Regions from separate parts of the Bacillus sp. FG16 genome, predicted to be linked through region 3. Evidence: riboswitches for the same ligand, from Rfam matches in the RefSeq annotation. Region 3 holds a riboswitch; each other region holds the start of a gene.

Region 1 (10,934 bases), on a different contig from region 3:
TCTTTTTATTATGTTGTAGAAGTATTTAATAAACGATTATATGCTTTATAAGCTGTGACGACTGCGATGAATGAACCGATTAAAAATAACGCTGAGCCGCCAAATGTAAATATTCGGCCAATAAACGTTTCCCTAGCTTCTTCTATTTCTTGTTGTAATTGTGTATTCATATTAATCACCCCGTAAACTATAGGCATTTAGTTATAGTCTATGTAGAATGCCTATAGTGTGTGAAGTGTAAATAAAAAACCTCGGTAGGCACCGAGGTTTTTTATAATCCGATATAAGGAGATGGATCAACTGCGTTTGTCTTGCCGACATTCCATTCTCCAAGATGAAGTTCGAAGTGTAAATGTTGTCCGTATGATTGGCCCGTGTTCCCCATAAATCCAAGCTGATCGCCTTGTTTTACAGTTTGTCCATTCGATACAGAACGGCTATTCATATGAGCATATACTGTCGTATATGTTTTTCCGTTTATACGGTGAGATAAATACACTACGTTTCCGTAACTAGATGATAATTCTGAACGGATAACAACGCCATCTGCAGCGGCGATAATTGGAACCGTTCCCGAAGCAGCGATGTCAATTCCTTTATGGTTATCTAAAGAACGTACACCAAATCCGGAAGTTTTTGATCCAGCTGCTGGTTTGATAAAGCCACCGATATTTGTATCATGTGGTGTTGGGGCTGCTTGAGTTGCTTGAGCAGATTTAGTAGCTTGTTGTTTGCGAGCCTCCTCTGCCTGGCGAGCTTCTTCCGCTTTACGAGCTTCTTCGGCCCGTTTTTCTTCTTCAATTGCTTTTTGAACAGCTTGACGCTGATTTTCTAAAATGCCTTTGGATTCTTCTAATCCTTCAATCTCTGAATCTACTTTTGCTACTTTCGTATGTAGATCGTTAATAAGAGTTTGTTGCTGTTGTTGGTTATTTTGTAATTCTTGCTGTTTTTGTTCTAGTTTTTGCTCAGATTCTTTCAGTTGTTGTTCTTTTTTCTCAACAGCCTCTTTTTCTGTAGTTACAGCATTTTGATCAGATGTTTGTTTTTTTACAATATCTGTATCATTGTTTAATATTAAACTTACGGAGTACATATTATCAACAAGATCGGCAATATTTGAAGAATTTGTTAGTACCTCTGTAATGATATTTGTACGAGGTTTTTCTTGCATAGATTGTAATCGTTGTTTAATAACTTCCTGACGTGTATCTATGTTTGTTTGTAATTGTTCAATATGTTTCTTTTTGTCAGTAATTACTTGTTGAGTTTTGCTAATTTCTTTTTTTGTATCGTTTAATTCAGCCTCGTTTTTATTAATAGAAGTAGTTAATTCATCGATTTTCTTCTGTAATTCTTGAATTTCTTTTTCTATTTGTTCTTTCTCGACTGATTTATTTTGTAAGTCACTTTGTTTGCCTTCTAATTCAGATTGAATGTTAGATAATTTATCTTGATTTGTTTCAGCGTATACGGGTGAAAGTAACGGGGAAGCAAAAATCGTTCCTGCTGCTAAAACACTAAACGCTGCAAATTTCTTTTTCATAGTTGTCTGACTCCTTTCCCTATGAATGTTATATATCATAAGAAGAAGAGTGTCTATCGTTGTAATCATAATGTAAAGAAAACTTTATAAAATTGCTAAGTTTTGTCGGAATTTATCATTTTTCAACTTTAATTGTCATAGTACTTACATGTTATTTACTTGTGTAACAAAGGTATATTTTGGGATTTATCTGTGAAATTAAGGAGAAAACTAAGAGTTTTTATGAGGTGAAATATTACTTGAAAAGCTAATAAAACACTAGTGAGGAATCGTTCTCATGTGAGGTTTTCTGACATGAGTCTACTTTTTGTCAAGAAAATTATTTGCGTTCGGGCAAACTTATTTTGTTGTCAGATTTTAATTTTTGATTTATGATTTTTAACAGGGACAAAATGTAGTGAATTGTCGAATAATATGTAATACTCTTAATTTCAAGTTTTATAGAGATAGAATGAGAGATAGAGTGAAACATCGAAGAGGGGGTTACAACAAATATGAAAAGAATAGGACTTGCATGGCAAATATTAATAGGACTTGCGCTTGGTATTGCAGTTGGGGCGATTTTCTTTGGCAATCCGGCGGTAGTGAGTTATTTACAACCAATTGGTGATATTTTCATCCGATTAATTAAAATGATCGTTGTACCGATTGTTGTAGCAAGTATTGTTGTTGGGGTTGCTGGTGTTGGCGATGTAAAAAAATTGGGCCGACTAGGCGGAAAAACAATTATTTACTTTGAAATTATTACAACAATTGCAATTATTGTCGGTCTATTAATTGCGAATATTTTCCAACCAGGAAAAGGCGTAAATATGGAGCAGTTAACAAAGACAGATATTTCGAAATATACACATACGACAGAGCAAGTACAAAGTCATTCATTTGCAGATACATTTGTAAATATTGTTCCAACGAACATTATGAAGTCATTAGCTGACGGAGATATGCTTGCTATTATCTTCTTCTCTGTATTATTTGGTTTAGGTGTAGCAGCAATTGGTGAAAGAGGAAGACCGGTTCTTCAATTTTTCCAAGGTGTAGCTGATGCGATGTTTTACGTAACAAACCAAGTTATGAAATTTGCACCATTTGGTGTGTTTGCGCTAATTGGAGTTACAGTTTCTACATTTGGTCTTGCTTCATTAATTCCATTAGGAAAATTACTAATTGTTGTATATGGAGCAATGATCTTCTTCGTTGTAGTTGTCTTAGGACTTACAGCGAAAATATTTGGAATTAACATTTTCCAATTCTTTAAGATTTTAAAAGACGAGCTGATTTTAGCATATTCTACAGCAAGTTCAGAAACAGTTTTACCAAAAATCATGGAGAAAATGGAGAAATTCGGTTGCCCGAAAGCAATTACATCTTTCGTTATTCCGACAGGTTATTCATTTAACTTAGATGGATCAACTTTATATCAAGCAATTGCGGCTATTTTCTTGGCGCAAATGTACGGTATTGAGTTATCTATTACGCAACAAATTACATTATTACTTGTATTAATGGTTACATCAAAAGGTATTGCAGGTGTACCGGGCGTATCATTCGTTGTATTATTAGCGACACTTGGTACAGTAGGTATTCCACCTGAAGGTTTAGCGTTCATTGCTGGTATTGACCGTATTTTAGATATGGCTCGTACAGCAGTTAACGTTGTAGGAAACTCTTTAGCAGCTGTAGTTATGTCTAAGTGGGAAGGTCAATATGACGCTGAAAAAGGACAAGCTTATTTGAAAGAGATTTCTGAAAAAGGTCAAGCAGCTTAATTATAATATGAACAAGCTCTCACATAATATGTGGGAGCTTTTCTGTATATAGAAGAGGAGCAGACATAATGAAACGTAAATATGGTGATGGTTCTTCGTGGAAGAGACTAATAGAAAAGGGTTATACGGTTAAGCAAGTAGAAGAGGGAATGCTCGGAATACTGGATATAAAAAAGGTGAGAGAGCCTAGTTGTAAAGAATATGATGGTAAAGAAATTTGTATTGCAGGTAATGGGTATACATGGGTTCAATATTTTATTAATGGAAAGAACTTTACGATTACAGCTATGTTAGATGATAGGCACAATTTAGTGCAATATTATATTGATGTGACGAAAGAATATGAAATAGATGACCGTGGTTTACCGTATTTTGATGATTTATATTTAGATGTAGTATTATTACCTAGCGGTAAGGTGTATGTATTAGATGAAGAGGAGCTAGAGGACGCTTATAAAAGTGGCGATGTCACGAAGGAAGATTATGAGCTAGCTTGGTACACGACGAAATGGATATTAGCAACAATAAAAAATAGTGAATTTTATTGGATTTCAATATTGGAAGAAGAAATCGAAAAGTTAAAATGATTATTGTATTCAAATTTTTGCATAATTACCAAAAAAATCTATACAAAAAATAATTGACTTTTGTTTTGTAAGCGAGTAAAGTTAGGGAAGAAATTATTATTAAAAAATAAATATGAAACCTTCTTATAAAGAGAGGCGGAGGGACTGGCCCTACGATGCCTCGGCAGCGGACTCGATTTCAGAGTGCTGTGCCAAATCCAGCAAGCGTGTGCTTGAAAGATGAGAAGAGTGTTTCTTATAGATGTATAAGACCTCTTCTCGTCGGAAGAGGTCTTTTGTTATTCATTAGAAAAAAGGTTGAAACTAGGGAGAGATGGTACTTTGAAAGAAACGAGAGGAAATGGTTTAGCTTTATTACCACTTGGGATATTTTTGGCGCTATTTATTGGTTCTGGAATTATTACAGGTGATTTCTATAAATTGCCGATACTTGTAGCGATTTCAATTGCTGTAGGAGTCGCTTTAGTGATGAATCGTAAAGAAAGTTTTAATGTGAAAGTCGAGCGGTTCGCTAAAGGTGCAGGAAATCCGGATATTATGATTATGGTATTAATTTTTGTGCTTGCAGGTGCATTTTCTGAAACTGCTAAAGGAATGGGTGGAGTAGACTCAACTGTTAATTTAGCGTTAACTATTTTGCCACCAGGATTTATCGTAGCTGGAATCTTTGTTATTGGTGCATTTATTTCATTAGCGATGGGAACATCAATGGGAACAATTGCAGCATTAGCACCGATTGCTGTAGGTATTAGTGGTCAAACTGATATCTCAATTGCACTTGCGATGGCTACTGTTGTTGGCGGAGCGATGTTTGGTGATAATTTATCATTTATTTCAGATACAACAATCGCAGCTGTTCGTTCACAAGGAACAGAAATGAAAGATAAGTTTAAAACGAACTTTTTAATTGTATTACCAGCGGCTATTATTACAATTGTACTATTAGTAATAGTTACTTCAGGAAGTGATACGCAGATTAAAGCGCATAGCTTTGAGTGGATAAAGATTTTACCGTACGCAGGAGTACTTATTACAGCGCTACTTGGCTGGAATGTACTTATTGTATTAGCTGGTGGAACTGTACTATCTGGTGTTATCGGTCTTATAGATGGAAGTTACACGTTAGAAAGTTTCTTTAAAAGTGTAACGACTGGAATGGGCGGTATGATGGAGTTAGTGTTACTTGCTATATTAATTGGCGGTATGGTTGAATTAATCCAATATAATGGTGGTATTCAATATTTAATGAATGTATTAACTCGTAATATTCGTTCGAAAAAAGGAGCAGAATTTGGTATTGCTGGTTTAGTGAGTATGACGAATATGTGTACAGCGAATAATACAATTTCAATTATCTTTACAGGCCCGCTTGCAAAAAATATTGCAGATCAATATGAAATAGACCCTCGTAAATCAGCGAGTGTATTAGATCTTTTCTCATGTTGTGTGCAAGGGTTAATTCCATACGGTGCCCAAATGTTAACGGCAGCAGGATTTGCAGCGTTATCTCCGGTTGAATTGTTACCATATGCATTTTATCCAATTTTAGTTGGAGTATGTGGGATTGTTTCTATTTTAATTGGGTTTCCAAGGTTTTCGAAAGTAGCTGAGAAAAAAGAGTATCATAAAACAGCTTAATTTAATATGAACGTTAGTAATTAAAAAACGTGCAGAGAATAGACTCTGCACGTTTTTTTTTGCGTAAAGGGCTGAATATGACTCGGTCTTAAGTCTGAGTTAAAAACGGTTCTTAAGCTCGTTATGGAAAGATGAAAAAATAGTTAAGATAAGAGTATCAAATCGAAGGGAGGCAAGCACAAGATGAAACAATTTCTAGCGTTTATCGCAGCCGGTATTTTGGCTTTAATTGCTCTTGGTAGTCTTGCTGGTATTGTAGGATTCGCAATCGGAGCAGGAGTTGTATATTGGAGCTATAAATCATTTGTGCGAGCTAAGTCATTTTTTGGAAAGTTAGCTTGGGGTATTGTTGGTTTAATCGGTTTATCCATTGCACTTTCTCATTCACCAGCATTAATCGGTATCGCTGCTTTAGTGGTTTTATACTACGGATACCGTGAGTGGAAAAAAGAAAAAGATGTAGTTGTTGAGTCTGCTCCAGAAAGTTCTAAACCATATAGCAACTTTGAAGATGAGTGGAACAAATTAATGAAAAACTAAAACAATAAATCAAATTATAAATAAAGTAGAAGAGAGGAAGATTTATAATGAAACAATCTTTATTCGGACGTGTACGCGATGCAATTTTAGCTGATTTTCATAATGTGTTAGATGAGAAGGAAAGAAAAAATCCAATTGCGATGTTAAACCAATATTTACGTGATAGTGAGCGTGAAATAACAAAAATTGAGAAGTTAATTGAACGTCATAAAACATTAAAATCTAACTTTGCTCGTGAGCTTGAGCAAGCACGCTATTTCGTTAACAAAAGATCAAAGCAAGCTATCATTGCTCAAGAAGCAGGCGAATTACAATTGCACGAACGTGCTTTAGAAGAGGTAGCTTATTATGAAGGGCAAGTAACTCGATTAGAAGAAATGTATGCAGGTGTTGTAGAGCAAATTGATGAGTTAGAGCGTCGTCTTTCTGAAATGAAAAATAAATTAAAAGAAATGCACGCAAAGCGTATGGAACTAATGGCACGTGAAAATATGGCACATGCAAATCGTCGTATGAATACTGCGATGCATAAAATGGATGAAAATAATCCGTTCTTACGATTTGAAGAAATTGAAGATCACATTCGTGACTTAGAAACTCGTATGAATGAAGAGCATGAGCGTGACACATTTGATATGAAAATTGCAAAACTTGAGCGTGAAATGAAGGAAAAGAATGATGTATCGTTAACGAAAGAGTTAACAAAATAATAGTAGTATATTATAAAACAGGCTTATGATATAGTGATAGGAGAAAAGGTGTTGGAAAGCAATGCCTTTTCTTCTATGTATATGTGACAAGAAGGGGGGGAGCTGAAATGAAGAAACATTTTTCAAAGACACAATTAATGGGGATGCTCCTCATCATATTTGGATTCGGTCTTTTTCTTGATATGATACTTGGACATTTTGAACCAGGTGGTCTCATTTTTGCATTTATTATGCTTATGTTTGGAAGGCATTATCGTAAAAAGAATCGTTATGTACGGGGAAATGTATTTTTATTTGTTGGTGGTATCGTATTTTTATTCTTCTTATTTTCATCAGCAGCATTTGTTCTTGTCGTATTTGCTTGTTTAGCTTTAATTGGTTATCAATTGATTCAACAAGGACATCAGCAAAAAGCAATGAAGGTTGAAATTAAAGAAAAAGGGATTATAGACGAAGAGAAGCAAATATATCGTACAGAACCATATTTGAAAAATATGTTTGTAGGCAATGTACGAATGATGGATCATATTTATGAACTTGAGGATATTAATGTTCAATATGGTGCTTGTGATGTGGAAATGGATTTAACAACTGCTATGATTCCAGAAGGAGAAACAGTAATTGTTATTCGAGGTGTCGTTGGTAATATTCGTTTATATGTGCCATATGATATTGAACTTTCTTTAAATCATTCTGTTCTTGTCGGCCGTGTGCTCTTGCCAGGTCATGAAGAGACAGGGTTTAACCGCAATGTTACATTTAGAACAGAGCAGTATAAAGAGGCTCCTCGTCGTATTAAAATTATTTCTTCGCTTGTCGTAGGCGACACGGAAGTGAGGAAAGTATAATGAAGAAACAAAAAAATATTTCGTGGATGTATATTCGTTATTCTATGTTGTCCTCTGTTAGTATCGCACTCATTTGTACAATTGTATATGTATGGAAAAGCGAGCAACAAGTGTATGATTTATTATGGAAGGAATCCATCGCTTCTGTTCCAATTGGCTTGTTTATTATGACTACAAGTTTACTTATCGGGGGAATTGTAGGATATGCAATCGGTTACTATATAGAGCAGCGTATACAAGGATTAAATACTTTTCTATTTGAAGTAGAGCGAGGGAATTTTCCGAGCGATGTTTCGTTTACTGCAGATGATGAATTTCATGAAGTGGAACGAAAAGTAATCGCTCTGGCTCGTCGATTAGAGGAGCAAGCGGGACTCTTTCAAAAAGTAACGAATGAACGAGCTCATTGGAATGAAGAGATGAGACAAGAAGCGATATCTCAAGAAAGGCATCGTTTAGCAAGGGAGTTGCATGATTCAGTAAGTCAGCAGCTTTTCGCAATGTCGATGATGATGTCAGCGATTAATGAACAAATAACTGAATTTCCAGATGTGACAAAAAAACAATTACAACTTGTTGAAAATATGGTTGTAAATGCTCAATCAGAAATGAGAGCATTGCTCCTTCATTTACGTCCTGTACAATTGGAAGGAAAGAAACTGACAGAAGGTATAGAGGAATTATTAACGGAATTATCGCGAAAACAACATATGAAAATTGAATGGCTTATTGAGCCAATAGAATTAAAAAAAGGTGTAGAAGATCATTTATTCCGTATTGTGCAAGAAGCGCTATCAAACACGTTGCGACACGCGAAGGCAAAGAAAACAGAAGTGCGCCTTCGAAAAATTGATCAATATGCGATTTTAAAAATCATTGATGACGGTGTTGGGTTTGAAGTAGGCGTTAATAAAGCCGGTTCCTATGGCTTAAGATCGATGCAAGAGCGTGTTCATGAAATTGGTGGGACACTCAAGGTACTTAGTTTCCCGGCCAAAGGTACACAAATAGAAGTGAAAGTACCGATTATGCTTGAGAGAGGGGGAGAAGTATGATAAAAGTATTGCTTGTCGATGATCATGAAATGGTTCGTATGGGTGTATCGGCATATTTATCTACACAGCCAGATATTGAAGTAGTAGGGGAAGCTGAAAATGGAAAAAAAGGATCAGAATTAGCACTGCAATTAAGACCGGATATTATTTTAATGGATCTTGTTATGGATGAGATGGATGGTGTCGAAGCAACACGTGCTATTATTCAAGAATGGCCAGAAGCAAAAATTGTAGTTGTAACAAGCTTTTTAGATGACGAAAAATTGTATCCTGTTATTGAGGCTGGGGCGACTAGTTATTTATTAAAAACATCAAGAGCAAGTGATATTGCAGATGCTGTACGAGCTACTTATGATGGAGAAACAGTATTAGAGCCGAAAGTTACCGGGAAAATGATGTCCCGTATGCGTCAAAAGAAAGAGCAACCTTTGCATGATGATTTAACGGAAAGAGAGTTTGAGATTTTGTTATTAATTGCAGAGGGAAAAAGTAATCAAGAGATTGCGGATGAGTTATTTATTGCACTGAAAACGGTAAAGACACATGTGAGTAATATATTAAATAAATTGAATGTAAGTGATCGTACTCAGGCAGTTATTTATGCATTTAGACATCAATTAACGAAGTGATAAAGTGAAACTTTAATTGGCGGGGGGATTCCTCGCTAATTATTGGATCGCTACAATATAGATTTGGCGTTAAAACCATTGAATGTTTTTATTGACGATAAATATTGTAAGCGTTATCATTGAGGTGTTAACAGTACATATAAAGGGGAGAATGTATATGTTAGTTCAAACTATATTCGGAATGGATAAGTCTAAAAAATTAGGGGATTATGTGAACGCATTACAAGCACTTTGTGAACAATATAATGTTGAAACAGATAAAATTGCGATTATTGAGGCAACAGAGGAATACTATTTATTTTTAGTAAAGCAAGAAGAGCACTATGATGTTGTCAAGGTAGAAACAGTTGATACGAATATTGAATATTATACGAAAGCTTATAAAATAAGCAGTTTTAATCATAATGCTTATCAAATGTAAAAAAACTCCCTTTTGGGAGTTTTTTTAGGAGGCTTTTACTTCGTTAGATTCGGTTAGTAATGGAACTTTTTTCGTACCGCTTAACTTAGCGATTGCAAGGCCAATAAGAGCTCCTGCTAATGCTGGTATTAGCCAGCCGATTCCTTCATTATATAAAGGGATAAATTCAAAATATGGTGTGATGAATGAAACTGAAATACCACCTTGTTTTAATCCATCAAATACGCTCACTACAGCTGCTCCGATTAAAGCACCTACATAAACAGAGCGATATCCACCGAAGTATTTATGAAGTAACGATAGTAGTACGAGTACAATCGCAATTGGATACACAACAAGTAGAATTGGAACAGAGATTGCGATAATGTTCGTTAAACCTAAGTTGGCAACTAATAATCCTAATGCGCAAATGATACTCGCGAACGTTTTGTATGAGAATGTAGTCAATAATGTTGAAAAATATTGGCTGCACGCAGATACGAGTCCAACGCATGTCGTTAAACAAGCGAGTGTAACGATAAGAGATAATAGGAGCAAACCGTACGGACCGAATAATTGTTGTACGATAACAGTAAGTAGCTGTCCACCATTTTTTGCATATCCGAGAGAGACACTAGTTGCCCCAAGCCAGCCGAGTGCACCATATACAAGTACGAGTCCTGTAGCGGCAATAAGCCCTGCTTTTGCTGTGGCGATGGCAATGGACTTACGATCATTCACACCTTTAGAGCGAATTGCATTTACAACGATAATTCCAAATGCAAGTGCTGAAATGGTGTCCATTGTTAAGTACCCTTCCATAAAGCCTTTGAAGATTGGAGAAGTTTGATACTCTTGCATAGCTGGTCCTGATTGCCCAAGTGGTGTAAAGACACTTTTAACAAACAATAAGAAAATTGAGAGTAATAAAATAGGTGTTAATATATTTCCAATACGATCGACAAGTTTAGATGGATTTAAACTCAGCCAAAATACGAAAGTAAAGAATATGATTGTATATACAAATAGCACTAGGCTGCTAGAGCGGATTGTTTCTGGTAAGAAAGAACTAACACCCATTTCATAAGCGACATTTGCAACACGTGGGATGCCCATGGATGGACCGATGGCAATGTATACAACTACTGTAAAGAAAATTCCGAATAATGGATGGACATGACTCGCGAGTTGCTGCATCCCATTTCCTGATAG
Region 2 (10,934 bases), on a different contig from region 3:
TTGATGGGACGAGCAGTCCGAAGCATATTGAGAAGATGAAAAATCCGAAAAATGAACTAGCATATCGTTCGTTTTACAATCCGACAACGTACGTATGGGGACCGCCTGGAACAGGGAAGTCGTACAATTTATCACGTATTATTTCGGCTCATTACCAAAAAGGAAAATCGGTACTTGTGTTAGCTCATAGTAATGCGGCAGTGGACGTATTAATGAGCGAAGTAACGAAACAAATTGAGAAGAAAAAGAAATGGACACCTGGCGAAATTGTTCGTTACGGTTATAGTCAACATGAACATATACGAAATCATGAAACATTACTTACGTCGAAGCTAGTTGAAACGACGAACGGATCTTGGGGAGAAGAAAGACTCTATTTAGAAGAAACACGACAAGATCTTCGTGAAAAGATTTTATCATATAAAGCGACTTCTGCTGATAAGAAGCGTATACAAGAGATTGAAAGTGATCTTCGAAAGCAAAAAGCGAAAATTAAAGAAGTAGAAAAAGAATATATTGAAAATGCAAAAGTAATTGGTGCAACTCTATCAAAATGTGCAATTGATGCGCTGATTTATGAGCGTACATTTGATTTAGTTGTCGTAGATGAAGTGAGTATGGCGTTCGTTCCGCAAATCGCATTAGCTGCTTCACTTGGAAAACGTATCGTTGTTTGTGGCGACTTTTTACAATTACCTCCAATTGCGATGGCGAACCATGAACTTGTTCGCAAATGGCTTGGGGAAGATATGTTTTACCATGCTGGGATTGTTGAGTCTGTTAATAAATCAGAAGCACATCCGAACCTATTTATGTTGCAGGAACAAAGACGTATGCATGCGGATATATCGAAGTTTACGAATTCGTTTATTTATAAAAATAGAGTATACGATCATCCGTCTGTTTCAGAGCGTAAAGAACTTGCGCAATTGCAGCCGTTCGCAAATGAAGCGAGTGTTTTATTTGATACGAGCCAAATGGGAGCTTTTTCGTTAAAAGATGCTGCTTCTGGTTCACGTTTTAACATTATGTCTGGTTTAGTAGCAATGCAAATGATGTTAATCGGATTGTTAGATGGTGTGCAATCCATTGGTGTTGTGACACCTTACAGGGCGCAGTCACGCTTTTTATCGACGTGTATTAGAGAAATGTTGCAGAGAACGAAATATCAAAACATACCAGTTTTAGCGGCGACAGTTCATAAGTTTCAAGGTTCTGAAAGAGATATGATGATCTTTGATACGGTTGACAGTTATCCGCAAGAACGACCTGGCGTGTTATTCTTTGACCATAAAAATCATCGCCTCGTCAATGTAGCAGTGACAAGGGCGAGAGGGAAGTTCATTCAATTATCAGATTGCCATTATATGCGTAAAAATCTTTCTAGAAAACAAGCGTTATCGCAATTAACAGCTCATATAGAACGTCATGGAGATGTGTATGACCGCACGACATCAAGACAATTGTGGGAACGGAAAATTTCGAAACGTTTACGCTGGTTTATGGAAATGAATCTTGAAGAGCCGAAAGGGCTATTAAAAGATATTTTAGCCGCAAAACGAAAAATTATTATTTCACTGCCAAGTACGAAACAAGTAGATAAACGAGTATGGCAAGCGTTAATGCGTACAAATGCACAAATAACAGTTTATAGTGATGGACCAGTTCCGCTGAAAAATGTAAAGTTACAAAGACAAAATAAAGCATTCCCGTTTATCGTAATCGATGATGAAATCTTCTGGGCAGGCGCACCGCTCACATCTCAAATGATATTTGAAGGTAGTACGGAATTTCCGTACGTATGTGCAAGACTGCAAGCACCAGAAACAATTGGTGTATTAAAAGGATTTTTAGATATTCGGTAAATTCGGATAGGAATTCCTTGACTTTTAATTGGAATGAACTTAGAATAAATGTAATTTAATATAATTTTATGAAAATTCTTATCGCGAGAGGTGGAGGGACTGGCCCTATGATACCTCGGCAGCGGATTCGTTATGAATACTGTGCCAATTCCAGCAAGGTAACTTGAAAGATAAGAAAGAAGCTCATTTTGATTGTATATACAGAAGCCTCTTTCTATCTTTTAGAAAGAGGCTTTTTTACGTGAAAATAAAGGAGGAAGAAAAATGGGAGCGACAGGAGTAGCGTCACAAAGAAAAACAATTGAAGAGAGTATCGAAAGAAATAAGGAAAAGTACATAGAAACAAGTCATGATATTCATGCGAATCCGGAAATTGGTAACCAAGAGTTTTACGCATCAAGAACGTTAAGCTTATTACTAGGGAGTGCTGGTTTTCAGTTGCAACACAATATAGCTGGGCATGAAACAGGTTTTATTGCGCGGAAAAGTTCAGGGGAAAAAGGACCAGTCATCGCATTTTTAGCGGAGTATGACGCTTTACCAGGATTAGGCCATGCGTGTGGTCACAATTTAATTGGCACAATTAGCGTTGCAGCAGCAATCGCATTATCAGAAACGCTTGAAGAAATTGGCGGGGAAGTTGTCGTGTTTGGTACTCCGGCTGAAGAAGGAGGACCAAACGGTAGTGCGAAAGCGAGTTATGTAAAAGCGGGGTTATTTAAAGATATTGATGCGGCACTTATGATTCATCCGAGCGGAAAAACAGCGACAACGAGTCCTTCACTAGCAGTCGATCCACTTGATTTTCATTTTTACGGAAAAACAGCTCACGCTGCAGCTTCGCCAGAAGAAGGGATTAACGCATTAGATGCGGTTATTCAGCTCTATAACGGTATTAACGCACTTCGCCAACAACTTCCGTCAGATGTAAGAATTCATGGTGTTATTACAGAGGGCGGAAAAGCACCTAACATTATTCCTGACTACGCCGCAGCAAGATTCTTCATCCGCGCAGCAACGAGAAAAAGATGTGCAGAAGTAACAGAAAAAGTAAGAAATATCGCACAGGGAGCAGCATTAGCAACAGGCACAAAAGTGAAAATCCATCAATTCCAAAATGAAATCGATGAACTACTCGTAACAAAAACATATAACGACGTCGTAGCAGAAGAACTAGAATTATTAGGCGAAGACGTAAACCGTAAAGAAAGAGTGGGTATTGGTTCAACAGACGCAGGAAATGTAAGCCAAGTCGTACCGACCATTCACCCGTACATTAAAATTGGTCCAGATGACTTAATTGCGCATACGAATGAATTTAGAGAAGCAGCACGTTCAGAACTAGGGGATAAAGCATTAATTACATCGGCAAAAGCATTAGCAAATACGGCGTATCGATTAATTACGGAAGAAGGGTTGTTAGAGAAGGTGAAGGAGGAGTTTAAAGAGGCGCAGAGGAATCAAGGGTAAGTGAGAAGGGGGATTATACCCGGGATTTTTAGTAGGAAATTGAATGAAAAAAGAACCAGCCTATGGCTGGTTTTATTATATTATAAAAGAATTTTTTCACATACACTTGATATTTCTACCTTAGTGTCCTCTTATTAGAACGACAATTTCTCCTCAAACTCACTTTTTAAAACAATTAAAGGAGACGACAAGCCAAATTGCATTAAAGAGTCTAAAAATGCAGCGAGAGAATCCATCGAATCGCTCATGACTTTCATCATATAATTAAACTCCCCACTAATTCGATATAAATCTGTTACTTCAGGAGCGGCATTACAAAATTGGATAAAATCAGAGCATTGGCTCGTTTTAAACATGATGAATGCTTGAATGTTTTTATTAATTTTGGAAGGCTCAAATTTCGTTCGGTAAGCCGCTATCACTCCTTGATCTTCAAGTTTGTTAATACGCTCTTTTACAGCAGGTTGCGTCATGGATATAATTCTTCCTATTTCTGAAACAGAAATTCTCGCATTTTCATACAACAAGTTCATTATTTTGTGATCGATTTCATCTAGTTTTACTGCATTTTGCATTGGGGTATCTCCCTTGATTTATTTTCTAAAGTAAATTGTGATTTATAACTATAATATCATAAGTAAAGAAACTAAATTACCTATGAATTTATATTTAAAATGATTGGGGTTTACATGAAAATATAAGTATAGATTTTTATTAAACGGAAATTTAGGAAGGATGGAAAAAATGAAGAATCTTGATGGGAAAGTAGCGATAGTAACAGGGGCGAGTCGCGGTATTGGTCGGGCGATTGCGATGAGATTGGCAAACGACGGTGCATTAGTAGCGATTCACTACGGCCGAAATAAGGCAGCTGCAGATGAAACAATTAGTGAGATTGAATCTAATGGAGGAAAAGCATTCTTAATTGAAGCTGATCTCAATTCAGTTGATGGTGTCAAAAAGTTAGTAGAACAATTGAAGAATGAATTACAAATAAGAGTTGGTGCATCAGAGATTGATATTTTAGTAAACAATGCAGGGATAGGTACACAAGGAACGATTGAAAATACGACAGAAGAAGTTTTTGATGAAATTATGGCCGTAAATATTAAAGCACCATTCTTCTTAATTCAGCAAACATTACCGTTACTACGAGCAGAGGGGCGCGTTATTAACATTTCATCAGCTGAAGTAAGACTTGGTTTTACAGGGTCTATTGCATACGGTTTAAGTAAAGGTGCATTAAATACGATGACACTTCCTCTAGCTAAACATCTCGGAGAAAGAGGTATAACAGTGAATACAATTATGCCTGGATATACGAAGACAGATATTAATGCAAAATTGCTAGATGATCCGGAAATACGAAATTTTGCTACGAATTCATCTGTTTTCGGACGAATAGGGCAAGTTGAAGATATCGCAGATGCAGTAGCGTTCCTTGCTGCTTCTGATAGTCGTTGGATAACAGGGCAGATTTTAGATGTTTCTGGTGGGTTTTGTTTATAGGGGCACCACCCCATGCCCATCAGGCTAACAAAATAAATTACTAGATACGAAATAATCCTTGTTTTAAAACTAGCAAGTGATAAAAAAGTAGGCATGCTAAAGAAGCCTATTAAAACGCGGTTTTTTCGCTAGGCAGCTTGTCTATCCTTCACTGTCGTTTTATACACAATCCCTAGAATATCAAAGACGGTCATCTTCTTATACCGATGACATTTACGACCGTTCTTTTTGAGCAGTTGATAAAGACAATACAGAATTTTTAAAAGTTCTTCTGTGCCATAGGCTAGCGCTTGAAACAGTAATGGAAAGAAATCTTTAATCATATAAATTGCTTTATATTCACTCAGCTCTTGCTTTTTCTTTTTAAATAGAAACTGACGCATTTGAAACATCGTAGAAGAACATAGGAGAATGCCGATAAGTTGTCCATATAAATGGCACTCTAGGCGTTCTCTTTTTATATTTTGGCATTCATCAATTTCAAAGAATGACTTCCACGTTTTAAACAAAATTTCAATCTGCCAACGAAGTGAATATAATGAATGCACGTAGTTCGTCGGTACTTCTTCTAGCGACGTATTCGTGATATATACATTCATGCCCATTAAACGTTTACTTTTATCCTTCATGACAATGCCTTTCTTCTTTTCACGTATCGCTTGGTTTTTCAGACGTGTTTGTGTTTGATCATCGGTTAAACGATGAATAATGACACGTGCTGGAAGTTTCTGATTTTGGCCAATGTATGCCTCGGGGATTTCCATCGTTTCACCAGGAATTAGACCAGACAGCATTTGTGTCATATCAAGCTGGATGTATTCTGTTTGCTTTTTTAACGTACCATTGTTGAAGTATTCTGGTTCAGGGTTCTTGATATAAATGCGTGTATTCAACTTCAACCGCGAGATATAGTAAGCCTCTTTATCATGAATGGCTTGTAAGTCTCCTAAATCGAAGTAACCAAGATCACGTAAACACAAATCGCCTGCTTCTACGGTTTCAAGGCAGATAGTACCGTATGTTTTATCATTATTCTTTCCTGGTCCAAGCTGCACGTTAAGAAATTGACCACTAAGTAAATCGTATTCCAATTGGATTTTCATGCCTGCCGTATTACTACTTCCACCTGAACCTTGATAGTCAGTGGCGAGATGGTCAGGCAGTTGAAACACTGTTGCATCTAGAATACGGATACGATTGAAAGTAGAGATTATATGTGCAGAAAGTGAGTGATTTGAACAGAGTTTTTGTGTGAGAAGAGAAGTAAAAACTTCTCGAAGAAATGCGACAGCTGCTGGATTAAAGCGTTGATTCAGTCCTTCTGGACTTATGAGTGTAGCTGTATTTGCATAAAGCTGACTACATAATTGAGTGAGAGAATCACTTGCTACATGTTGACTAATCCAGATACATAAAGCAGCCAAATCAAGTGCGCCATACTTACTTTTACGTTTTACAAAACCTGTCTCTTGTGCGAATTGTTGAAGAATATGTGGAGATAGATATCGCTGTAGTTCTTTAGCGAACAACTGAAATTCATCCTGAATTGATAGAGTCATAAAAGAACGCCATCCTTTCTGTATATTTTGTGACTTTACCTATAAGTTGGCCGCAGTTGGAAGTATAAGTTGGCCAGAAAACACTTATTTTTGTAGGTGATTATCTAATTATTCAACGGAATTGGAAGCATAAATTGGCCGTGAATGAATTATTAACCCATAAGCTTGCCGTTTGTTTTATTCATGTAGCTTTGGAATAATGTTGGGCCAAATTGATACTAAAAAACCTTAATAAACGAGCAAGTGGAACTGACGATTCCCTTAATTAATAGGTCACTTTGCTCTCTTGATATGTTTTCTTTACCCTTTCGATTTGAGCGAGGTCTCCTTGTATATGTTGAAGATCTTTCAATTGAAAATAACTTGTAAATTATTTATTAATAAAGTTGTTCTCTGGCAGGTTTATCCAAATATATATAGAAAAATGAAAGAGTAAATTTTAATTTGACCAAAGGAGATGAAGAAATTGTTTAAAAAAAGCGGTATCGGAGTATTGTCTACAGCAATTGTATTAAGTGCTAGTATAGGTTTTTCAGGTATTGTATCAGCAGATAGTTCATCTGCAAATGAACAAGTTAGGAATGGAGACTTTGAGGATGGGCTAAATAACTGGATTTTATCTAATCCTAATTCTTCTACCGAGAATATCGGCACTTCTGAACCAGGCAATCATTATCTCAAATTAATACATGCAGACACAGCCTATCAGCTTGTTACTGTAAAGCCGCATACAGAATATACATTAACATTTGATATAGCGGGAAGTATAGTTTCCCCATCAGAAGTAACAGTAGGTAATCTGAATGCCAATCAAGAAATCGTTCCATTAACAAAGAAGCAGTATACAGGATTTAAGCCGGAACATCATGAGATAAAGTTTAAAACAGGGGAAGATGTGTCAAACTTTGCTGTCAAACTTGCTTCTACAGCAAATGGGAGGGTTAAGTTTGATAATGTACAATTAAAGGAGAAGGAGAACCCTTATATTTTAAATATTGATTTTGACCACAATTCAAGTTTAGAACCTTTTAAACCAGCATATGGCTCTTTAATTTACAATATTGAAGAGCATGCAGGAGTAAATAATTCTAAAGGACTTCATTTTAGTTCAGGAACCGGTCATCTTAAGGGAGACGTAACTTTGAAGCCTAATACTACATACATCATGTCCGCATCTGGAAAAGTATCGGGTCCTGAAAAAACCTTATTTGTAGGAGCACAGTCTCCTGGGGAGGAAAACACATTTGTTATGACGTTTACTTCCACACAGTATGAACAAAAATCGGTTGAATTTACTACTCTAAATACTAATAATCCATATAAGGTCATCTTACAAATTAATGGATATGTTAACATCGGTGATGCCTATCTTGATGATATCGTACTAGTTGAAAAGTAGCCATAATTAAAAATATATTTCTATCATTGACACATGAAAACAATTCTAGAAATGAGTCGCCATATGCCCATCAACTTAAGGATTTTATAACGCCCCAAAACGAAAAAAATGTACATTTTTTTCGTTTTGGGGTATTTGCTATTCTTAGATTGATGATGTGATGCTATCCCTAAAAGTCGCGACTTTATTTAAAGGCGACATTAAAAATAGTCTTCAAATCCTGGAAGCATAAGTTGGCCGTAAACTAAAAGAAGTATAAGTTGACCAAAATGGCCATCTTATACTTCTTGTAACACTCAATCAATTAAAGAACCTCAGCCGTTTGTTTAAATAATTAATATCCCAAAATATCTACTTCAGCTGCTGAAGCAAATCCATTCTTTCCATTTGTTACTTCTAGTTTCACATATTTTACAGTAACAGGATTAAATGTTACATTTTTCTTATTACTATTATTTTCCCATGTTCCTGATGATATTTTGTCATACGTAACGCCATCTACACTCGTATAAATATTGTAAGTTAAAATACGGCCATTTTCTGACCCATCCTGCCTTGGAAGATATGCCAATTGTGAAATGGTACGTGTATTACCAAGTTCTAGTGTCAAATTGTAAGGATATTGATTTGGTGTCCAACTACTATGCCAAAATGTATCTGTTTTTCCATCTATCGCCTTACTAGCTGAACCCGTTGATTCCTCACTATTTGCACTTGCTTTCATTATTTTTTTAGACAATACAGCAAGCGGTTTAACTGGTTTAGCATCTGTCGCTTCCCAGATAGGGGCAATTAATGTTGGATTATTCAAAGCTTCGATTTTTTGTCGTGTTTCTGTTGATGCTTTCAGCCCCCATTGATCAAAGAAAGGAAGTAAATTTTGTTTTGCTACCTTTGAAGTATTGTAAATAAATGCTTGTATTTTATCTTCGTCCGTTTTTGGAAGTTGATCCTCTGGTAACTCTCGATATAGTTTGTGGAGATTTGGATAAAAATCATCACCATAAGCTAAATGAAGCTGCCAAAGCATCGCAAGTTTTACAAACGGATCATCAATATTATTGTATTCTTTATTCGTTTGCTTTAAATACGCAAAGGCTCTTTTATAATCTCCCTCTGTTTCTAAACGTGTTGGTTTATTTGGATATACTTTCTTGTCAGCAACTAAAGAATATAAATTAACAGTTACTTCACCCATGCCACTTCCATTACCCCACGTCCATGGATATTGTTGTCTTGCATGTCCCGCTTCATGCATTTGTCCCCATCCAAACTCATTGACATTTAAAGTACTTTTGATAGCCTCACCAGCAGTCGTAAATACGGCTCCATCCCAACTTGCATACATGTCCCAACTTTGTGCGTTAGGGTTTTCTACAAAGGCCCAAATACGACGAGTTGAACGATGTAAAGGATTAGGATCTGTTTCAGATAGCCCCGATATCTTGTCTTGCGCTCGAATCATTTCATCATATTTATTTAATAGTGGCACAGGATCTTGATTTACAATATATTTATTGGCACTATCACGAGTTACAGTTAGTACTGCTCGTTCTGATTTTAATTGTACCGCATGTGCATTTGGATAGTTGTTCATCATGGCAATCCAGTCTGCTTTTGTGTGTTTCCCTAATACAAAGAAAGGAATCGGACTACCGCCTTGCGTTACTTGCACCTTAACTGTTCCTGTGCTTTGAAAATTATCTAACCCTAATACGCCGCCGTTTGGTGAAGAGATGGTATTAGAGCCAGGTGAAAGATCAATTTCTTTTCCCCATTCTTTATCATATTGATGTGTTCCAATAATGGCTCTAATCTTTTGCGTTCCTGATACTGTAATTGTAACCTGTTCATTAGGTTTCACATATATGCCTGTTGGCATATAATTTTTTTGCTCACCTCTTTTTTCTCTTTTTGCTTCATCCCAAAAACTTCCTGTACCAGGAAGGTCAAACTCTCTTTGTTCAAATTGAGTTGCAGTTTGTGCAGTCTCAGCATGTACATCTAAATTGTTTGACATAATAGGTGCAAATAACGTGGTTGCTAAAATAACGGATGTCGCAAGCACTTTTATTGGCTTTTGTAACCTGCCGTTCTTTTTTCTATTCATATAAATCAATCCTTTCTCATTCCTGTTTCTTTTATTAGATATTTTAGATGAATTAAGATATCACCTTTATAAAATATACATTTTTTAGAAAAAATAGGTATTGAGAAAGAATTATTTTAAGGTCTTTTTAATGGAGGGATAATTTGATTTTGACTATGAACTGCAAAGAAAAAACATTTTCTATTTTAATAATCTAGTTTGTTTAAAAGTAATAATGATTTTTACTCTTAGAGGGAGTTAGTATTCTTAAGTGGTAGATATGGGCATGTGATGCGATTCCTTCTAAGACTTGACTTTTTAAGTCTTTTTTCATTTCTATTATCAACTTTCACTTAAAAACACAAGGATGCGCTTTCAATTTTCTTACAATTCTGCATAAATATTTATAATTATAGAAATAGTTTGAAAATTTTAGATTGATATGTAAAGATTAGAGAGGTAATTTACAAAATCGAAAGGGGATTTGATATGAATACAAAGTATGTTATTGACCCAAAATGTTTTCGGTTTAAAGTATTAAGTTTAGTTGCAGTTTTAATGATTACTATTTTTACATTTTTTGCAGGTGGAAATACAACCACTTCAGCTGCTACACCTACATCTGTATATTTAAGTGACACGTTAACTCCAGTTTCAGTTGTAGGAGATATAGAACAAATGACACCTAATTATTTTTCGTATAATAAAAACCAATCGTTTTATAAAACACAGTTATCTATTAATGGTGTGAAATATGACAAAGGGATTGGATCACATTCAAATAGTACAATTAAGTATAATTTGAATGGACAGTATTCTAAATTTACAGTAGATGTAGGAATAGATGATCAAGTAGCAGCTGGTCATGGTTCTGTGAATTTTGTGATAATCGCTGATGGTAAAATTCTGTATATAAGTCCGGTTAAAAAATCTCACGATCCAGCTGAACATGTAGAAGTAAATATTGCAGGAAAAAATACACTTGAGTTAGTTTCGTATAATGCTAATGATAATATTGACAATGATCATGCTGACTGGGCGGA
Region 3 (10,934 bases):
AAAAACGTCTTTTGAAAAATAATTCATTAGACTTTGATGATTTAATTATGACGACGATTCAGCTATTTGAACGTGTTCCAGAAGTATTAGAGTTTTATCAGCGTAAGTTCCAATATATTCATGTTGATGAGTATCAAGATACGAACAAAGCGCAATATCTTCTTGTTAAACATTTGGCAGCACGTTTTAAAAATCTTTGCGTTGTAGGTGACTCTGACCAGTCTATTTATCGCTGGCGTGGTGCAGATATTTCTAACATTTTGTCATTTGAAAAAGACTATGAGAATGCACAGGTAATTTTGTTAGAACAAAACTATCGTTCATCACAAAATATTTTAAATGCAGCGAATGCTGTTATTGAAAAAAATACGAATCGTAAACCGAAGAAATTATGGACAGACAATCAAGTTGGAAGTAAAATCTCGTATTATCGTGCTGCAACTGAAAAGGACGAAGCATATTTTGTTGCGAAAAAAATTCGTGACGATCTTCAAATGGGGAAACGAAAATACACTGATTTTGCAGTGCTATATCGTACGAATGCTCAGTCTCGTATGGTCGAGGAGATTTTCCTTAAATCTAACATTCCGTACAAAATTGTTGGGGGAACTAAGTTCTACGACCGTAAAGAGATTAAAGATATTTTGGCGTACTTACGTTTAATCGGTAATCCAGATGATGAAATTAGTTTTGCACGTATTATTAACATGCCAAAGCGTGGTATTGGTGCGACGTCTATCGATAAAATTATTAATTACGGTGTGCAAAACGGAATTTCATTAACTGCTGTATTTGATGAGATAGAGCATGTTGGAGTAAGTGCAAAAATTACAAAGGCAGTAAAAGAATTCGCAAGTTTATTACACAACTGGGTAAATATGCAAGAGTATTTATCTGTTACAGAATTAGTAGAAGAAGTTATTGAAAAAACAGGCTATCGCGATATGTTGAAAAATGAGCGTTCTTTAGAAGCGGAAGGTCGTTTAGAAAACTTAGACGAGTTCTTATCTGTTACGCAAACATTTGAATCTCAAAGTGAAGATAAGAGCCTTGTTGCATTCTTAACAGATTTAGCACTTGTTGCTGATATTGATCGTGTAGATGAAGACCCAACTGCTGGTGAAGAAGTTATTTTAATGACGATGCACTCAGCGAAAGGATTAGAGTTCCCGGTTGTCTTTATTGTTGGTTTAGAGGAAGGGATATTCCCTCATACTCGTTCTCTAATGGAAGAGGATGAAATGCAAGAAGAACGTCGTCTTGCTTATGTAGGTATTACTCGTGCAGAAGAAGAGCTATATTTATCTAATGCGCAAATGCGTACTTTATTTGGTAGAACAAGTATGAACGCTGCGTCTCGCTTCATTACAGAAATCCCGGCAGAACTAGTGGAATCATTAAATGAAACAGCGCCGAAGCGTGAAAATTCGTTTGGTGCAAAAGGCAGAACAGCAAGTAGTAGTAAAATGACAACGACAACCGCAACACGCTCTCGTTCAGCTTTCGCGCGTCCTGCAGCTAAGACGACAGGCGGTGAGCAAATTGGCTGGGCAGTAGGCGATAAAGCTTCCCACCAAAAATGGGGAATCGGTACAGTTGTAAGTGTAAAAGGTGAAGGTGATGCAAAAGAATTAGATATTGCGTTCCCAAGCCCGATTGGTGTTAAACGTTTGTTAGCAAAATTTGCACCTGTGACGAAACAATAGAAAGGAATGAGGATATGTCAAAAGAGATAGCAAAAAAACGTATAGAAGAACTGCGTGATTTGTTAAATACATTTAATTATCAATATCACGTATTAGACAATCCTTCTGTTTCTGATGCGGAATATGACCGTGATATGCAGGAGCTTATAAAATTAGAAGCAGAGAACCAAGAGTTTATGAGTGAAGATTCTCCCTCCGTTCGCGTTGGGGGAACTATTCTTGATATATTTGAAAAAGTAACACATAAGTCACCGATGTTAAGTTTAGGAAATGCATTTAACGAAGGTGATTTACGTGATTTCGACAGAAGAGTACGTCAAGGAATTGATGATGCGAATGTAAGATATATATGTGAATTAAAAATTGACGGGCTTGCCGTTTCGCTTCATTATGAAAAAGGACGCTTCATTCAAGGGGCGACACGTGGTGATGGTGTAACGGGTGAAGATATTACTCAAAATTTAAAAACGATTAAAGCTATCCCACTTCGTTTAAATGAAGAAGTAACGTTAGAAGCACGAGGCGAAGCTTATATGCCGAAGCGTTCATTCGTTAAACTAAATGAAGAAAAAGAGCAAAATGGAGAAGATGTATTTGCGAATCCGCGTAATGCAGCAGCAGGTTCAATACGTCAACTTGATCCAAAAATTGCAGCAAAGCGTAACTTATCTATGTTTGTGTATGGTCTTGCGAATGTAGAAGAAAAAACAATTCCATCGCACAGTGAATCGCTTGATTTCTTAGGTGAACTCGGATTTAAGACAAATCCAAATCGCCGTACATGTGAAACAATCGAAGAGGTTATAGCTTATGTAGAAGAATGGCAAGAAAAACGTCCGCATCTTGATTATGAGATTGATGGAATCGTTATAAAAGTAGATGATGTTGCTCTTCAAGAAAGTCTAGGAACTACAGCGAAGAGTCCAAGATGGGCGATTGCTTATAAATTCCCAGCTGAAGAAGTTGTAACGAGATTAACAGGCATTGAATTAAGTGTTGGCCGAACAGGGGTTGTAACACCGACTGCAGAGCTAGAGCCAGTGAGAGTTGCTGGTACGATTGTTCGCCGTGCTTCTCTACATAACGAAGATTTAATTCGTGAAAAAGACATTCGAATTGGTGACTACGTTGTTGTGAAGAAGGCTGGAGATATTATTCCTGAAGTTGTGAACGTTATTTTTGATAAGCGTACTGGTGAAGAAGAAGAATACCGCATGCCAACGCATTGTCCAGCATGTGAGAGTGAACTTGTTCGTTTAGAAGAAGAAGTAGCACTTCGATGTATAAATCCGACTTGTCCGGCTCAAATTCGAGAGGGATTAATCCATTTCGTTTCAAGAAATGCGATGAATATTGATGGACTTGGAGAACGTGTCATTACACAACTTTTTGATGCAGATTATATTCGTACATTTGCTGATTTATATGCATTGACGAAAGAGCAATTATTACAGTTAGAACGTTTTGGTGAAAAATCAGCAACAAACTTAATACAAGCAATTGAAAATTCTAAAGAAAACTCGCTAGAGCGATTATTATTTGGTCTTGGAATTCGCCACGTTGGAGCGAAAGCAGCACGTACATTTGCAGAGCACTTTGAAACGATGGATGAGCTTGTAAAAGCAACAGAAGAAGAACTAAAAGCAATTAATGAAATTGGCGAAAAAATGGCTCAATCTGTTGTGACATATTTTGATAATGAAGATGTATTAGAGTTATTACAGCAGTTTAAAGAGTATGGCGTGAATATGACATACAAAGGTATAAAAATTGCAGATTTACAAAATGTTGAATCTTACTTCGCAGGAAAAACGGTTGTTTTAACAGGTAAGCTAGAAGTTATGGGACGAAGTGAAGCGAAGAAGAAGATTGAGGCATTAGGTGGAAAAGTAACAGGAAGTGTTAGTAAGAGTACGGATTTGGTTGTTGCAGGTGAAGCAGCTGGTTCGAAATTAGCACAAGCGGAGAAACATAATGTTGAGGTTTGGAATGAAGAGAGGTTCTTACAAGAGCTAAATAAGTAAGAGGTGCAAACTTACCATGAAAAAAATAGCATTAGCGATATTAAGCCTGGGCCTACTTGTAAGTGGGTGTAGTGCAGGTGCCGACAAAGATGAAAAAGTGGCTGAGAAATCGGGGAAAGCAAAGGAACAATCAGTTGTTCCAAAATACGCTATTTCGGATGAATATTATAAGACGACTATTCCATTTGATGGTGGAAATGCACGTGGTTTAGTGGTACAAGGGCTAAATAGTCGTCTTGATATAGATGAATTTGAAACAGGATTAATGCGAATTGCAAAAGAATCATTTAATACGAAAGATAATTTTTTAAAAGGCGGAAGTGCTCTAGATACTCAAGTGATACAGATGCTTGTTAAAAGAAAACGTACAGATGCTGAACAAAAGGAACTAGAAGACAAATTAAAAAAAGATGCAGTTAAATTTCCTAATATAGGATTAAACCCTGCATTAGGAACGGGATCCGAATCACTAGAAGTGAAAAATAAAAAAAATCCAATATATATTTCAAATATTTTAGAGCATGATTATTATGTGAAAAAAGGCGATAATGGTGAGGAACGTGTTGGTATGGTAGTTGGATTAGCGATGAATTCTGTTCAATATTTTAACGAAGAGCATGGTTATCCACGTGAAGCTGCAATCCCGGATGAAAAGATGTTAGCTGAAGGGAAAAAAATGGCGCAAGAAATTTTGAAAGTCATACATCAAAAACAACCTGATACAAAAAATATTCCGATAACATTTGCGATTTATCGTCAAACTCCAAAGTCTTCGCTCGTGCCAGGTAATTTTGTTTCTTATGCAAATGTAGAAAAAGGTAGTGAAACGGTTGAAGATTGGAAACAAATTAATGAGAAATATTATTTGTTCCCATCAGAGCAAGCGAAAACAGATAATAAACGTGAAGATCTTGCAAGAGTATCCAACTTTAAGGCAAAACTAAGCGATTATTTCCAAGGTGACTATACAGCTGTTATTGGTACTGGTATGTATAGAGATGATGAATTAAGAGAAATGAAGCTTGATATTCCTGTCCAGTTTAATGGAAAAGCTGAAATAATTGGTTTTACACAATATGTGGCAGGGCTTGTTATGGAATACTTCCCGAATTATATGAAAGTACAAGTCACGATTAAATCTGTAGAACGCCCAGAAGCTATTATTATACGTGAAGCAAAACAAGATGAACCACTTGTGAAAATTTTAGATTAAATATGAAGGCTGTTCCTCTATGGAACAGCTTTTTTTCTTATGTAATTTTGTTATAATTTAAAATGTTGTAAATAATAGGGGTAAGGGGTAAAGTTCATGGAAGAATTAAGTTTTCAAGTCATTATTTTATTAATTGCATTCGGTTTTTTAGCAGCTTTTATTGATTCCGTTGTTGGAGGAGGAGGGTTAATTTCGCTTCCTGCGCTTATGTTTGTTGGCTTATCGCCGGCTTCGGCAATTGCAACGAATAAATTAGCGGCAACAATGGGGACGTTTACGAGTGCGATGTATTTCATTCGATCAGGAAAAGTTGATTTTAAAATTGTAGGAAAGTTAATCCCGTTAACTATTGTTGGAGCTGTTAGGTGCTTTAGTAGTAAAATTTATTCCATCGGATATTTTACGCCCATTAGTACTTGTAATGTTGGTATTTATTGCTATTTATATTATTGCAAAAAAGAATTGGGGAAGTGTGTCTACCTATAAGAAGATGACGCAAAGAAAAACATTAATATTTTTCTTTGTTATTTTAATGATAGGATTTTATGATGGATTTTTTGGACCAGGGACAGGGTCATTTTTAATTTTTGCATTTTTATTAATTGGTTTGGATTTTATTCAAGCGGCAGCATCTGGAAAACTTTTGAACTTTGTTAGTAATATTGTATCTTTAATTACTTTTTTATTTTTAGACATAATTCATTTTGAATACGGTATTATCATGGGATTATCAATGATCTTAGGTGCTTATTTGGGATCGAAGTTTGCGGTTCAAAAAGGCGTTGGATATGTAAGAACTTTATTTTTATTAGTTACTATATTATTGATCGGAAAAAATGTTTTGGAATATACTCATATTTTGTAGATTCATACGCATGTATGAATCTCTTTTTTTATTATATTTTAAAAATTTATTAATTTTTAAAATATAAGTCTAGGAATATTTGAATAAATCTAAATTATCGTGTAGAATAATGTTGTAAAATGTAAACGTTTTTCTAAGGGGAGGCTAAAAAAAATGGTAGTAGCATACAAACATGAGCCATTTACAGATTTTTCAGTGGAGGCTAACAAATTAGCGTTTGAAGAAGGTTTAAAGAAAGTAGAATCTTATCTTGGACAAGACTATCCATTAATTATTGGGGGAGAAAAAATCACTACAGAAGACAAAATTGTTTCTGTAAACCCTGCAAATAAAGAGGAACTTGTTGGTCGTGTTTCAAAAGCAAGCCGTGAGTTAGCTGAAAAAGCAATGCAAGTAGCGGATGAAACATTCCAAACTTGGAGAAAATCAAAGCCAGAAATGCGTGCAGACATTTTATTCCGTGCTGCAGCAATCGTTCGTCGCAGAAAACATGAATTCTCTGCTATTCTTGTAAAAGAAGCAGGTAAGCCATGGAATGAGGCAGATGCTGATACAGCAGAAGCAATCGACTTTATGGAATATTATGGTCGTCAAATGTTAAAATTAAAAGACGGTATTCCAGTAGAAAGCCGTCCAATTGAATATAATCGTTTCTCTTACATTCCATTAGGAGTAGGTGTTATCATTTCTCCTTGGAACTTCCCATTCGCAATTATGGCAGGTATGACAACAGCTGCTTTAGTTTCTGGTAACACAGTATTACTAAAACCAGCTAGTACAACTCCTGTAGTAGCGGCGAAATTTATGGAAGTATTAGAAGAAGCTGGCTTACCAGCTGGCGTAGTAAACTTCGTTCCAGGTAACGGTTCTGAAGTTGGTGACTACTTAGTAGATCATCCTCGTACACGTTTCGTAAGCTTCACGGGATCTCGTGATGTAGGTATCCGTATCTATGAGCGTGCAGCGAAAGTAAACCCAGGCCAAATTTGGTTAAAACGCGTTATCGCTGAAATGGGCGGTAAAGATACAATCGTTGTTGATAAAGAAGCAGATCTTGAATTAGCAGCTAAGTCTATCGTTGCATCAGCATTCGGATTCTCAGGACAAAAATGTTCTGCATGTTCTCGTGCAGTAATCCATGAAGATGTATATGATCATGTATTAAATCGTGCTGTTGAATTAACAAAAGAATTAACAGTTGCTAACCCAGCAGTATTAGGTACAAACATGGGGCCTGTTAATGACCAAGCTGCATTCGATAAAGTAATGAGCTATGTTGCAATTGGTAAAGAAGAAGGTAGAATTCTAGCAGGTGGCGAAGGGGACGATTCTAAAGGCTGGTTCATCCAACCGACAATCGTTGCTGACGTTGCAGAAGATGCTCGCTTAATGAAAGAAGAAATCTTCGGACCAGTAGTAGCATTCTGTAAAGCAAAAGACTTTGATCATGCGCTTGCAATTGCAAACAATACAGAATACGGTTTAACAGGTGCTGTTGTTACTAACAACCGTGACCATATTGAAAAAGCACGTGAAGAATTCCACGTTGGTAACTTATACTTCAACCGTGGATGTACTGGTGCAATCGTAGGTTACCAACCATTCGGTGGCTTTAACATGTCTGGTACAGACTCTAAAGCTGGTGGACCTGACTACTTAGCACTTCACATGCAAGCAAAAACTACTTCTGAAACTTTATAAGAAATAGTAGAGGAGCTCTTCACAAAATGTGAAGAGCTCCTTTTAAAATTGAAATCCCATATATTACCTTCGTTCGAAGGGGATGAGCTAAAACCTATTAATAGCGGGATAAACATGTGAACAGAAATAAAATGATGAGAAAAGTTGACTTATTAGTCATATTTTTTAGTATTCATTTTGAGAATTTCCTGTATAATACAATTTGAAAGAAAATCTATGGTTCGACAAGGAACACTCTTTTCGGTTTTGCTCACTGAAAGGAGTGTTTTTTTATGTAGCTAAAAATTCTTTCGTGCTTATTACATTTGCATATACGCCATTTAAACTAGCTAAAATTGTATTGTGAATATAAACAGCTGGTATAGTAGCGTTCTTAAAAGAAAGGTCTTTTGTAGCACAAGCATCGTGTATAACGGTACATTGAAATCCAAAATCAAATGCAGCCCTTACTGTAGCATCAATACACATATGAGTCATCATCCCGCATACGACGACATGTTCAATGTCTAAACGCTGTAATTGCTCTAGAAGATTAGTTTCTCGGAAGCTATTTGGATAATGTTTGAGTATAACTGTTTCTTCTCTAAGTGGACGGACCTTCTCATGAATATGTACACCTTCTGTATTAGGTAGGAAAAAAGTAGCGTCATCTTTTATAGCTACGTGTTGGATATGAAAAATAGGTTCGCTGTTTGTTCTAAAGTGTTGTAATAACTGATTAGCATATTCGCTTGCTTCTACTGGATTACGCAATTCCATCTTTCCATTTGGAAAATAATCGTTTTGAATATCGACGAGTAAAAGAGCTGTTTTCATATATTTATCTTCCTCCGAGTTTCATATTCAAATAAATTTATTCAATTCGTAGAGAGGATTCTCCTGTTTAAAAATATGAGGAAGAAGAATTTTACATAACTTTGAAAGTTACTATTTTCTTATGAATTTTCATCTGAAAATTTTAATAAAGGAATAATTAATATTTTTCTAAAAAATGTATTGACTCTTATTATTCTGAGTTCTATAATGAGAATTAATTAAACGACAATTAAATCGATACATTCTTATCCAGAGAGGTGGAGGGACTGGCCCTACGATACCTCAGCAACGGGTTTTTTAATACCGTGCTAACTCCAGCAAGCCATATAAAGGCTTGGAAGATGAGAAGATGTGAACGAGTACATATAAGTGCTCTCCTTCTTATCTTTATGGTTGATAAGAAGGAGAGCACTTTTTATTTTACCTCGAAAGCTCTACTTTAAGTTTTTACAGCATATAGGAGGGGGAAAAATGATTTCTTTTAACAATGTAAGTAAAGTGTATGAATCAGCTGGGCAATCTGTTCATGCGGTGGAGGATGTAACATTATCAGTTGAGAAAGGCGAAATTTTTGGCATTATCGGTTTTAGTGGCGCTGGAAAGAGTACATTATTACGCTTAGTAAATATGTTAGAGAGACCAACGGCAGGAACGATTTCAATAGATGATAAAGATATTACATCATTATCGACGAAAGAATTACGCAAACTAAGACAAAGAATCGGAATGATTTTTCAAAGCTTTAATTTATTTAATTCAAGAACAGTGTTTGGGAATATTGCTTATCCATTAAAGTTAGCGAAATTGCCAAAGAACGAGATAAAAGAACGAGTGAATGAACTGCTGAAGTTTGTAGGGTTAGAAGATAAAGCAAACTATTATCCAGAGCAGTTATCAGGGGGACAAAAGCAGCGAGTTGGCATTGCTAGAGCACTTGCGACATCGCCAGATATTCTTATATGTGATGAGGCAACATCAGCTTTAGATCCAGAAACAACGACAGAAATTCTAAACTTATTAAAGAAAGTAAATCGAGAATACAATTTAACGATTCTTCTTATTACACACGAAATGCATGTTGTGAAAGAAATTTGCCACCGTGTAGCTGTAATGGAGAAGGGAAAAGTTATTGAAGAAGGAAAACTGTTTGACGTTTTCACACAACCAAAAACAAAGACGACTCAAAACTTTGTACGTTCTGTTATTAATGATCATTTACCAGAAAGTGTTCTAGCGAAAATTCAAAATGGTGGTCAAATTTATCGTCTAACATTTACTGGTGAGGAGACAGGACAGCCGGTACTATCATATATCGCAAAAAACTATAACGTTGATGTAAATGTACTGTACGGAAATATTATTGAACTTCAAAATGTGCTATTTGGAAATCTGCTTGTAGAATTGCAAGGTGAGCAGAGGGAAATTCAAAAAGCATTACAACATCTAAGACTGCAAGTGCAGCTGAAGGAGGTAGAAGCTCATGCGAGTTGATTGGAGTATATTTTGGCCGCGCATACTAGATGCGACGGGGGATACCCTCTTAATGGTAATTGTAACCCTTATATTCGCTACAATTCTGGGTATACCTCTAGGTTTACTTTTGTATGTAACGAGAAAAGGAAACTTTTTAGAAAATAAATGGGTCTTTTCTATTCTTAACATCATAATTAATACAATTCGTCCGGTACCATTCATTATCTTTTTAGTAGCTTTAAGCCCACTAACAAGAAGTGTTATTGGAACGACGATTGGAACAGCAGCAGCAATTTTCCCGATGACGTTAGTCGCATCAATTGGTATTGCTAGAATGGTTGAAACAAATCTTGTTTCCGTTCCGAAAGGAGTAATTGAAGCAGCGCAAGCAATGGGCGCCTCGCCAATTAGAATCGTTTTTGAAATCCTTGTACCAGAAGCGTTAGCACCATTAATCTTAGGTGTCACATTTATGACAGTTGGTTTAATTGAATTTTCTGCAGTTGCTGGGCTTGTCGGTGGTGGCGGTCTTGGTGACTTGGCAATGACGTATGGTTATCAACGTTTTGATACATCAGTTATGTTCGTAACGGTTGTTTTACTTATTATTCTCGTGCAGATAGCTCAAAATTTAGGAAACTACTTTGCGAAAGTCTTGTTACGCAGATCATAAAAAGGAAAAGAGGAAAAGAAAATGAAGAAAATTTTAGCATTTGCATTATCAGCAATTGTAGGAGTCTCAGCATTAAGTGGCTGCTCAAGTGGAGACACGGGTGCAGGAGCGAAAGAAAAAGTAATTCGCGTCGGTGTAACTGGAACGGATGGAGACGCTTGGGAAATTTTGAAGAAAAAAGCTGAAAAAGAAGGGATTAAGATTAAACTGGTGGAGTTCTCTGATTATACAACTCCAAATAAAGCTTTAGCTGATGGAGATATTGAATTAAACTCATTTCAGCATATTGCTTTCTTAGAGCAATTTAAAAAAGAGCATAAGTTAGATATTACAGCTGTTGGTACAACGCAAATTGCGCCAATGGGTTTATACTCTGAAAAATATAAGAAGGCAAATGAAATTCCAGATGGTTCAGAAATTGCAATTCCAAACGATCCAACGAACCAAGCACGTGCATTAAAAC

The links. Region 3 has a riboswitch for S-adenosylmethionine ahead of ACODS7_RS20890 (methionine ABC transporter ATP-binding protein). Riboswitches for the same ligand answer to the same signal wherever they lie in the genome.
Region 1: another riboswitch for S-adenosylmethionine. It lies ahead of ACODS7_RS12620 (Na+/H+ antiporter NhaC family protein); the one in region 3 lies ahead of ACODS7_RS20890 (methionine ABC transporter ATP-binding protein).
Region 2: another riboswitch for S-adenosylmethionine. It lies ahead of ACODS7_RS22485 (M20 family metallopeptidase); the one in region 3 lies ahead of ACODS7_RS20890 (methionine ABC transporter ATP-binding protein).

Annotation. Positions count from the first base shown of each region.
Region 1 covers NZ_JBMDKC010000028.1:13,749-24,682, reverse strand. The annotation lists gene ACODS7_RS12640 (hypothetical protein) at 9-170, opposite strand; gene ACODS7_RS12635 (murein hydrolase activator EnvC family protein) at 272-1,546, opposite strand; gene gltP (glutamate/aspartate:proton symporter GltP) at 2,041-3,315, shown strand; gene ACODS7_RS12625 (ribonuclease FAU-1 family protein) at 3,384-3,902, shown strand; SAM riboswitch class I at 4,023-4,128, shown strand; gene ACODS7_RS12620 (Na+/H+ antiporter NhaC family protein) at 4,224-5,540, shown strand; gene ACODS7_RS12615 (lmo0954 family membrane protein) at 5,724-6,080, shown strand; gene ACODS7_RS12610 (PspA/IM30 family protein) at 6,128-6,790, shown strand; gene liaF (cell wall-active antibiotics response protein LiaF) at 6,898-7,638, shown strand; gene ACODS7_RS12600 (sensor histidine kinase) at 7,638-8,693, shown strand; gene ACODS7_RS12595 (response regulator) at 8,690-9,322, shown strand; gene ACODS7_RS12590 (DUF3922 domain-containing protein) at 9,405-9,743, shown strand; gene brnQ3 (branched-chain amino acid transport system II carrier protein BrnQ3) at 9,768-10,934, opposite strand, start outside.
Region 2 covers NZ_JBMDKC010000073.1:3,331-14,264, forward strand. The annotation lists gene ACODS7_RS22480 (AAA domain-containing protein) at 1-1,865, shown strand, start outside; SAM riboswitch class I at 1,941-2,042, shown strand; gene ACODS7_RS22485 (M20 family metallopeptidase) at 2,130-3,335, shown strand; gene ACODS7_RS22490 (Lrp/AsnC family transcriptional regulator) at 3,470-3,910, opposite strand; gene ACODS7_RS22495 (SDR family oxidoreductase) at 4,080-4,844, shown strand; gene ACODS7_RS22500 (IS4 family transposase) at 4,973-6,403, opposite strand; gene ACODS7_RS22505 (carbohydrate binding domain-containing protein) at 6,870-7,802, shown strand; gene ACODS7_RS22510 (M60 family metallopeptidase) at 8,137-9,912, opposite strand; gene ACODS7_RS22515 (NPCBM/NEW2 domain-containing protein) at 10,381-10,934, shown strand, end outside.
Region 3 covers NZ_JBMDKC010000063.1:7,017-17,950, forward strand. The annotation lists gene pcrA (DNA helicase PcrA) at 1-1,706, shown strand, start outside; gene ligA (NAD-dependent DNA ligase LigA) at 1,721-3,730, shown strand; gene ACODS7_RS20870 (CamS family sex pheromone protein) at 3,747-4,943, shown strand; partial or broken gene ACODS7_RS20875 (TSUP family transporter) at 5,040-5,808, shown strand; gene pruA (L-glutamate gamma-semialdehyde dehydrogenase) at 5,962-7,509, shown strand; gene ACODS7_RS20885 (cysteine hydrolase family protein) at 7,780-8,325, opposite strand; SAM riboswitch class I at 8,568-8,673, shown strand; gene ACODS7_RS20890 (methionine ABC transporter ATP-binding protein) at 8,797-9,816, shown strand; gene ACODS7_RS20895 (methionine ABC transporter permease) at 9,806-10,471, shown strand; gene ACODS7_RS20900 (MetQ/NlpA family ABC transporter substrate-binding protein) at 10,493-10,934, shown strand, end outside.